3 regions of the Cobetia amphilecti genome follow, and region 2 is predicted to be linked to each of the others. Evidence: predicted binding sites of a transcription regulator. Region 2 holds the regulator's gene; each other region holds the start of a gene.
The links. Region 2 encodes sigma-54, which starts transcription at its own class of promoters, with help from an activator protein. Its sites were predicted from a motif close to TGGCACNNNNNTTGCTNT; they were not measured.

Region 1: glnA (glutamate--ammonia ligase) is a predicted target of sigma-54. The motif match lies at 1,497-1,514, and genes of this name have one in related genera.
Region 3: R1T44_RS03645 (ANTAR domain-containing response regulator) is a predicted target of sigma-54. The motif match lies at 1,679-1,696, and genes of this name have one in related genera.

Annotation. Positions count from the first base shown of each region.
Region 1 covers NZ_CP136695.1:230,678-233,958, reverse strand. Annotated here, with positions in the region: gene typA (translational GTPase TypA) at 1-1,006, opposite strand, end outside; gene glnA (glutamate--ammonia ligase) at 1,649-3,055, shown strand.
Region 2 covers NZ_CP136695.1:1,181,679-1,184,959, forward strand. Annotated here, with positions in the region: gene R1T44_RS05035 (PTS sugar transporter subunit IIA) at 1-308, opposite strand, end outside; gene hpf (ribosome hibernation-promoting factor, HPF/YfiA family) at 318-626, opposite strand; gene R1T44_RS05045 (RNA polymerase factor sigma-54) at 1,287-2,735, opposite strand; gene lptB (LPS export ABC transporter ATP-binding protein) at 2,969-3,281, opposite strand, start outside.
Region 3 covers NZ_CP136695.1:817,668-820,948, forward strand. Annotated here, with positions in the region: gene R1T44_RS03640 (NarK family nitrate/nitrite MFS transporter) at 1-1,175, opposite strand, end outside; gene R1T44_RS03645 (ANTAR domain-containing response regulator) at 1,738-2,313, shown strand; gene R1T44_RS03650 (CmpA/NrtA family ABC transporter substrate-binding protein) at 2,364-3,281, shown strand, end outside.

The DNA.
Region 1 (3,281 bases), 950 kb from region 2:
CCAGACGCTCACGGATGTTGCGGCTGGTGACGAACTTGCCGTCCTGACCGGCGAACGGAGAGTCATTGACCTGGAAGGTCATGGAGACGGTCGGCTCATCGACGGTCAGCGGCGGCAGCGCCTCGACAGTGGCGGTGTCACAGATGGTGTCGGAGATCGCGAGGTTCTCGATACCGGTGATGCAGACGATGTCGCCGGCAGTCGCCTTGTCGGTCTGCACGCGGTCCAGACCCATGTGAGTCATGACCTGGCCGATCTTGCCCTTACGGACAGCGCCTTCCTTGGTGATGATGGAAACCTGCTGACCCGGGCTGACGGCGCCGCGCTTGATGCGACCCAGACCGATGACGCCGACGTAGCTGTTGTAGTCCAGTGCGGAGATCTGCATCTGGAACGGACCGTCCAGCTCGACCTTCGGCGGCTCGACGATGTCGACGATGGACTGGAACATCGGGTCCATGGTGTCTTTCAGGTCTTCCGGATCCATACCGGCAATGCCGTTGAGGGCAGAGCAGTAGATGATCGGGAAGTCGAGCTGCTCGTCAGTCGCGCCCAGGTTGTCGAACAGATCGAAGATCTGGTCAACGACCCAGTCAGGACGAGAGCCCGGACGGTCGATCTTGTTGACGACGACGATCGGCTTCAGGCCCTGGGCGAATGCCTTCTGGGTCACGAAGCGAGTCTGCGGCATCGGGCCATCGACGGCATCGACCAGCAGCAGCACGGAATCGACCATGGACATCACGCGCTCGACTTCGCCACCGAAGTCAGCGTGCCCAGGGGTATCCACGATGTTGATGTGGTAGTCGTTCCACTGGATCGCGGTGTTCTTCGCGAGAATGGTGATGCCGCGCTCTTTTTCCTGGTCGTTGGAATCCATGATGCGTTCCTGACCCTCGGCCTTGCGGTCCAGGGTGCCAGACTGACTCAGGAGCTTGTCGACCAGGGTAGTTTTACCGTGGTCAACGTGGGCGATGATGGCTATGTTGCGAAGTTTCTCGATCACGACGGGAACCTGTGCGGAAAATGGGCGCTCGCGTACCGGGCGCTTGTGATTTGGGGCGCATTATAGGGGGCATGGCATGCCTCCTGCCAGCATCGTGCATTCACGAGGCGAGTCAGCGAGTGCCTTCAATTGGCCTGAAGTGCCCAAATGGTTGTCTCTCAAGTCTTTTCCGCGCCCTTGTCGCGGATGAAAAAAACTTGTGAGTCGAGGCAAACATGAGGATGAAAGGAAGAAATGACCGCAATGTGATGCTGACGTGATCATCGGGTGTGAGCGGAGAAATCCCCGGGATTCAGCGCTTTGCACCAATGTGGAGCAATGGCGTTTTTTGGTGCACTCAAATGATGAATCTGCACTGCGCGGCAAGAATTTTTGCACCTTGTCGGCCCATCTTTGGTCGGGTTTTCGTGCTGCATGCATGAAGATGGTGATGTTTTTTTTCAGTATATTCATTAGCTTACTGAAATGAGCGATGCGGCGTGCGCCATTCTGGCACGCTCGCTGCATTGTTAGAGCATCCTGTCTGATGGCTGGCATAACGACGCCGACCATGAGAGAAAAGGCTTACAAAATAGAGCAATAACCCCAGACAACGCTGACACCAACTGTAACCAGAGCCGCCGGCTCCATCGGAGAATTACCATGGCTGAGAAGACACTTGCCCTGATTGAAGAACACGAAGTCAAGTGGGTTGATCTGCGCTTCACCGACACCAAGGGCAAGGAGCAGCACGTCTCCATCCCGGCGCGTACAGTGGATGAGGAATTCTTCGAGAACGGCCAGATGTTCGATGGTTCCTCCATCGAAGGTTGGAAGGGCATCAACGAATCCGACATGATCCTGATGCCGGACGACGGCACTGCCTTCCTCGACCCGTTCACCGAAGACACCACCCTGGTGCTGCGCTGCGACGTCATCGAGCCGGCCACCATGCAGGGCTATGAGCGCGATCCGCGTTCCGTCGCCAAGCGCGCCGAGGAATTCCTGAAGTCCACCGGTCTGGGCGACACCGCCTTCTTCGGTCCGGAGCCGGAATTCTTCATCTTCGACGAAGTGCACTGGAAGAACGAGATGAACGGTTCCATGTTCAAGATCTCTTCCGAAGAAGGTGCCTGGGCGACCGATTCCACGCCGGAAGGCGGCAACCTGGGTCACCGTCCGCGTCTGAAGGGCGGCTACTTCCCGGTCCCGCCGATCGACAGCTTCCACGATATCCGTGCTGCCATGTGCAACACTCTGGAAGCCATCGGTCAGGAAGTCGAAGTTCACCACCACGAAGTGGCGAACGCCGGCCAGAACGAGATCGGCGTCAAGTTCAACACCCTGGTCAAGAAGGCCGATGAGGTTCAGGAACTCAAGTACGTGATCCACAACGTGGCTCACGCCTACGGCAAGTCCGCGACCTTCATGCCCAAGCCGCTGGTCGGTGACAACGGTTCCGGCATGCACGTTCACCAGTCCTTCTGGAAGGATGGCGACAACCAGTTCGCCGGTGACGAGTACGCGGGTCTGTCCGAAATGGCCCTCTACTACATTGGCGGCATCATCAAGCACGCTCGTGCCCTGAACGCCTTCACCAATGCGTCCACCAACTCCTACAAGCGTCTGGTGCCGGGCTTCGAAGCGCCGGTCATGCTGGCCTACTCTGCCCGCAACCGTTCCGCTTCCATCCGTATCCCGTACACCGCCAGCCCGAAAGGCAAGCGTGTCGAGGCGCGTTTCCCGGATCCGACGGCCAACCCGTACCTGGCGTTCTCCGCGATGCTGATGGCCGGTATCGACGGTATCAAGAACAAGATCCACCCGGGCGACGCGATGGACAAGAACCTCTACGACCTGCCGGCCGAAGAAGCCAAGTCCATCCCGACCGTGGCTGAGAGCCTCGAGCAGGCCCTGACCGCGCTGGACGGCGATCGTGAGTTCCTGACCCAGGGCGGCGTCTTCACCGACGACATGATCGATGCCTACCTCGAGCTGAAGGGCGAAGACGTCCAGCGCCTGCGCATGGCGACTCACCCGCTCGAATTCGACATGTACTACAGCGTCTAAGTACTGCCGGGGTTGAGGCAGACATTCGCTAGTCACGCCATCTGACGGAGTGCCTTCCCGGTGAAGGCAAGCCCACAACGATGACGACAGCAGGGCCATACCGACAGGTGTGGCCCTGTTTTTCGTTGTGGCCCTGTTTTCGCTGTGGCCCTGTTTGTCATTATGGTCCTGCTTCGTTCTATCTCTTTGCTCTGATCCTTTGCTCCTTTGCTCCTTTGCTCTGCCC
Region 2 (3,281 bases):
AGCACGAACAGCAGATCGATGGGTTCTCCGTCGATGGCATCGAAGTCGATGGGTTCACCGAGCTTCAGAAACGCAGCGATTGGCGTCTTGCAATGCGGGCTGCGTGCATGGGGCACGGCCACACCGTGGCCAATGCCGGTCGACCCCAGTCTCTCGCGCCCGATCAGGCGCGAGAAGACTTCCTGGCTATCCAGGCTGGGAATGTTCTGTGCGATGAAGGTGCTGAAGAATTCAAGCACCCGCTTCTTGCTCCCCCCGGGGACACCGTAAAGCGTGCGCTCGGGGGGAAGGATCTGATCAAGTGTCATGGCTGAAGGTCAACGGGTCCCGGTGCCCTGAGAGCGAGCCTGGGACTTTTCCTTGTGTTTGACCAGCTGGCGATCCAGCTTGTCGGCGAGCGCGTCGATGGCAGCGTACATGTTGGGGTCTTCTGCCAGGGCGTGGAGGTCAGCGCCTGCCGCGTGCAAGGTGCAGGCAGCCTGCTGGCGCTCCTTCTCGATCGACAGTGTCACCTGAACATTGGTGATGTTGTCGTAATGCCGTTCGAGGCGAGCGAGCTTCTCGTTGACGTAATCGCGGAGAGGATCGGTAAGTTCCACATGATGCCCGGTGATATTCACTTGCATGGACACGCTCCTTTATCCAGCGGGTTGCCATTCAATTGTAACCCTTTTTGACTACGAGCAAACCCTGATCGGACGCTCTGCAACAGGCTTGACGGCCACCGTCTGGCGATGTTTTCGCTCCCTTGCCAGTGGCGTCAGATGTCGTGAGCGTCTGTACCGACAATGCCCAAGCTTTGCGCAAAGATCAACGCTGCGCTGCATCGTGGCTCAGTGCTTGTCTTCAACTCAGTGAGGGGTATCGGAGTGGACTTCAAGGGCACGTCTGGTGGGTGGTGCGTGAAAGACGCGCAAGAAGGCGGGTTTTCGTCGCCAATCCCTGCATGTACGTCGCCTTTCAGGCGCTTCGATTGCGTCGAGCAAGCGGCGTTCCGGGAGGTTCTCCGGGTGTCATCCAGGTGCAATACGCGCAAAAGTGACTTTAAAAACATGCGATTGACGGTGAATGACGCTGCCGGAAAGGCGGTTTTTTACCGTCATCCTGCGCGCCGTCATGGCCCATGACGGGCAATTGATGAGCGGTTGACGGCATGACAGAGCGCACGACAGGCGTACCGCTACCCGCGAAGTCAGAGGCTGATGAGCGGAAAATCCAGCGCTTGAGGTTGGCGGCGGCTGCCATTGTGGAGGTGAAAGCAGGGCATGGCAGCCGCAGGTGACGCGTCAGGCCAGACGCTTGCGCTCGCTGGAGGAGGGGATGCCCATCGCTTCGCGATACTTGGCCACGGTACGGCGTGCGACCTCGATGCCATCGCTGGCGAGCAGATCGACCAGCCGTGAGTCGGAGAGAGGCTTGCGGGCCGGCTCTTCCGCGATCAGCTTGCGGATGCGGGCACGAATGGCGGTGCTTGAGTGGGCGTCGCCACTGCCGCTGCCACCGACCTGGCTCGAGAAGAAGAACTTGAGCTCGAAGACGCCGCGCGGGGTGTGGATGTACTTCTGGGTCGTGACCCGCGAGATGGTCGACTCATGCATCTCGACCACTTCGGCGATGTTGGCCAGAATCAGCGGCTTCATGCCTTCCTCGCCTTGCTCGAGGAAGTCGATCTGGCGCGCCATGATCTCGCGGCCGACCTTGAGCAGGGTGTCATTGCGCGATGACAGGCTCTTCATCAGCCAGCGGGCTTCCTGCAGGTTGTCCTTGAGGAAGGTATTGTCGGCGGACTTGTCGGCACGCTTGATCAGCGCGGCGTATTCCGGCTGGATGCGCAGCTTGGGCAGCGCTTCCGGGTTGAGCTCGACCTGCCAGCCGTGGCGGGTATGGCGTACCAGCAGGTCAGGGATCACGTAATCGCTGGCGGGCTCGCCCCAGGCGGATGCCGGACGCGGGTCGAGCGCGCGCACCAGGCGGATGACGTGATCCAGCTCGTCATCGTCGAGGCTCAGGCGGCGCTTGAGCAGCTTGCGGTCATCGTTGCCCAGTGCCTCGAGGAATTGACGTACCAGGCGGCGCGCCTGCGCCAGCAGCGGCAGATCATCCGGCAGCAGTGCCAGTTGCAGCAGCAGGCATTCGCGCAGATCACGGGCGAAGACGCCGGTCGGGTCGAACTGCTGCAGACGCAGCAATACCTGCTCGAGTTCGGAGGCCTTGAGGCCGGGCAGGCCCTGGCCGCGCAGGCCATCGACCAGTTCGTCGAGTGACAGGCTCAGATAGCCGGCACCGTCGACGGCATCGATCAGGCTCTCTGCCATCTGGCGTTCACGGCCATCGAGGTCGGTCATCGCCAGCTGCCAGCGCAGGTGGTCCTGCAGGCTCTCGACGCTGGTATTGCGATCGAAGTCCGGCCCTTCTTCACTCCCGCTGCCACTGCCGGAGCTGGTCAGGCTACCGGCGTGGTCCTGGTAGAGGTCCGACCAGTCACTGTCGAGGGGGTATTCCTCGGGAATCTCGCTCGAGGAGTCGGCAGTGGAGATCTCGCTCGAATCCTGTGTCTCGATGACATCCAGCGACTCGTAGTCCTCGTCGAGCTCCAACATGGGGTTGGACTCGAGGGCTTGCTGAATCTCCTGACGCAGGTCGAGCGTCGACAGCTGCAGCAGCTGGATCGCTTGCTGGAGCTGCGGCGTCATGGTCAGCGAGGTGCCGAGGCGGAGTTGCAGGGTGGGTTTCATGGAGTCAGTCAATTCACGGCAAAGGAACGTGCCTACTACGCTATACCGTGACTCGGGGCACTGACAAGTGGTTGTCATGAATATTCAAGCAACTTGCATGCCATGTTTCCACCAAGGTGGTATGGACGTCATGCATGCGTCTGATGTCAGACATGAAAAAGCCGCTACGCGATAAAATCACGCAGCGGCTTTTGAAGCTTTCGCCTCCGGTGGGCTCAGCGCATTCGCTGACCCTAGAGCGTGAACTCGTGGCCCAGGTAGACGTCGCGCACCTGCTGGTTGGCCAGGATGGAGTCCGCATCACCGTGGGCGATGATCTGGCCATCGCCGACGATATAGGCGGTGTCACAGATATCGAGCGTCTCGCGCACGTTGTGGTCGGTGATCAGCACGCCGATGCCACGATCGCGCAGTTGGCGCACGATGCTCTTGATCTCGCCCACCGAGATGGGGTCGACGCCGGCGAAGGGCTCATCGAGCAGCACGAAGTCCGGCTCGGTGGCAAGCGCCCGGGCGATCTCGACCCGACGACGCTCACCACCGGAC
Region 3 (3,281 bases), 360 kb from region 2:
AACAGGAAGCCCGCGGCGACCGCGCCCGCGTTGCCGCCCGCACCGACGATACCGGCGACCGCGCCGAGTGCCTTGCGATTGACGAAGGGCACGATACCGAAGGTCGCGCCTTCCGCCATCTGCACGAAGAGGCTGAAGACCAGCATGATGCCGATGGCCACCGCGAGGGTTTCCATCTGGGCGAAGCCGACCAGCGCCACGCCTTCACACAGCAGCGCGATGAACAGCCAGCGCACGCGGCCCTTGAGGCCGGACTGGCGGGCGAAGAGATCAGAAAACACGCCGCCCAGGGTGCGGGCGAACAGGTTCATCAGGCCGAACAGCCCTGCGATGAGACCGGCGGTGGCGAGGTCGAGATCGAAGTGATCGAAGAAGTAGATGGCGGCGACGTTGTTGATGGTCAGCTCGACCCCGAAGCAGGCGCCATAGACGAGGAACAGGGCCCAGACGCGGATGTCGCGTGCTGCCGCGCCGAAGGTGGCGCGCATGCTGTATTCCTTCTCGGCCTTGGGCAGCTCACCGCGCTCACGCAGCTCGCTGAAGTTGCCGTCCGGCGCATCCTGGGTGAAGAAGTAGTAGGCGATACCGGTCAGGAACAGCACGATGCCCGGCACGACCATCGCCAGACGCCAGCCCAGGGTCTGCTCGACGCCCAGCATCAGCAGGCCGGCCATCACCAGCGGCATCAGCATCTGGGTGGTGCCGCCGCCCAGGTTGCCCCAGCCCGCGGTGGTGGCGTTGGCGGTGCCGACCACGTTGGGGCCGAACATCACGGAGGTGTGGTACTGGGTGATGACGAAGGAGGCGCCGATGGCACCGATGGCCAGGCGGGCCAGGAAGAAGGATTCGAAGCTGTCGGCGAAGCCGATGCACATCACCGGCAGCGAGCCGAGGCACAGCAGCCAGGTGTAGGCCTTGCGTGGCCCGATGCGATCACACAGCACGCCGATGGCGAGACGCACGATCACCGTGATGGCGACGGAGGCGATGATGGTGTTGCCGATCTGGGTCTTGGTCAGGCCGAGGTCGTCACGCACCACGGCCATCAGCGGCGCGATGCCGAACCAGCCGAAGAAGCAGACGTGGAAGGCGAACCACGACATGTGGAAGGCGCGCATTTGCGGGGTGTTGAAGCTGAACAGCCGGATGCGGCTGGCCTTGTTGCGGATATCCATGAGTGGGCTCCTGATTCAGCGTCGGTGCCGGGCACGAAGTCAGGTGTGCTCGGCGAGTGGTCGAACGGCTGTGAATGAACGACAGCAAGGGCGCCTCGTCATTGAGGGGCCTGGTTCGACGCACTCGTACTCCGAAGAGCCTGGTCCACGTCATGGATAGCGATGGCAGCAGTCGGTGATGCCATGGTTGCCGGCAGCAGAGCGTCTGTGCGGCAAGTGACAGGAACAAAGCAAGTAGCGCGCCAGTTGCGGGGGTGTGGGCGGGACAAGTCCCAGAAGATCAATGGCTTGGCGAGGGCAATAGGTTGGCATGCGCAGGCGGTGCCCCGGGCTGGGTGCGCGCTCGATGCGCGCTGGCGGTGCGTCATCGAGGCGCGAGGTACCAGTCTGGCGCACGCGAATGGCGCTGGGAGGGTCGGGCAGGCGCGTGCCTCATTGCAGTGCAGCGACGCTTTCGGCTCGGCCGCTCTGAAGGCCCTTGGCCGCAGGGTTGCACCAGATTGCGGCACGAATCCTGCTTGGGTGTACGGCAAGTCTCATGCCCGACCCAAGGAAACCTGACATGCCCGTGACCGTGCTGATCGTCGATGTCCGCAGTGAGCGCTCCGCCGCGCTGGAGCAGGCGCTATTGAGCGCCGGCTTCGAGGTGGCGCTGCGCGTTGACGAGCACGAGGACCTGCACGCGCTGGTCGAGCAGCATCAGCCCGATGCGGTGATCATCGACGCCGACCTGCCCAGCCGCGACACCCTGGAGCATCTCGGCCAGCTGGGGCGACGCTATCCCAAGCCGATGATCATGCTGGCCAGTGAAGATGCCCCGGACCTCGTGCGTGAGGCGGCCGGCGCCGGTGTCTCGGCCTATGTGGTGGACCACGTCATGCCAGCGATGGTGCGCAGCATGGTCGAGGTCGCCATCACCAGCTTCGAGGCGCACCGTGCGCTCAAGGGGGAGCTCAACCGTACCCAGACCACATTGGTGCAGCGGCGCAGCGTCGATCGTGCCAAGGCCGTGGTGATGGAGACGCGTGGGCTCAGTGAAGATGCCGCCTACCAATACCTGCGCAAGACCGCCATGAACCGGCGCCTGGCCCTGCATGAGCTGGCCGATGAGCTGCTCAAGGCCGCGCGTCGGCGCTGAGCCGGTCGCCGTACTGTCCTTCTCTCTCGATCGTTCAAGAGGTGTGCGTGATGCCCACAGATGTACCCCTGAATGGCCATCAGCTGACGCTGGGCCTGATGCCACTCAATGATGCCGCGCCCTTCGTGGTCGCTGAGCAGTTGGGGCTTTTCCGCGAGGAGGGGCTGGCGGTGACACTCAAGTGGCAACCCTCGTGGGCGGCGTTGCGTGATGACCTGCAGACCGGTGTGCTGCAGGGTGCGCAGATGCTGGCGCTGATGCCGCTGACCTCGACTCTGGGCCTGGATGGCCGCGCCACGCCGGTGATCAGTGCCATGACGCTCAATCTGGGCGGCAACTCCATCACGCTGTCGCGCGCGCTGATGGCCACCCTCGGCGAGGACGGCCACGACCTATCCAGTCCGTTGCAGGTCGCGAAGGCGCTGGCGGCGCATGTGCGCGAGCGCAAGCAGCGCGGTGAGCCGCTGCTCAAGCTGGCCAGCGTGCACCCGTTCTCCTCGCACCGTTATCTGTTGCGTTACTGGCTGGCGGCGGGCGGCATCAATCCGGACCGCGACGTCGAGATGCGCGCCGTGGCGCCGCCGCTGATGGCGGCGCAGCTGGCCAGCGGTGCGCTGGATGGCTTCTGTGTCGGTGAGCCCTGGAACAGCCTGGCGGCGGCGCAGGGCATGGGGCAGGTGGTGGCGGGCAGTCACGATATCTGGCGCTTCGGGCAGGAAAAGGTGCTGGGCGTGCGCGAGGACTGGGCGGAGCAGCATCCGCTGGCGCATCAGGCGCTGATTCGCGCGCTGCTCAATGCCTGCGCCTGGCTGGACCGCCCCGGCAATCGGGCCAGAGCCGCCGAGTGGCTGCACGACGAGGGCATGCCGGAGGTGCCGATGAGCGTGGTGACGCGCGGGCTGGAAGACGTCGATGTCGAGCAGTCGGTGGACGACTTCCAGCAGCACAATCCCGGCTGGACCATCTTC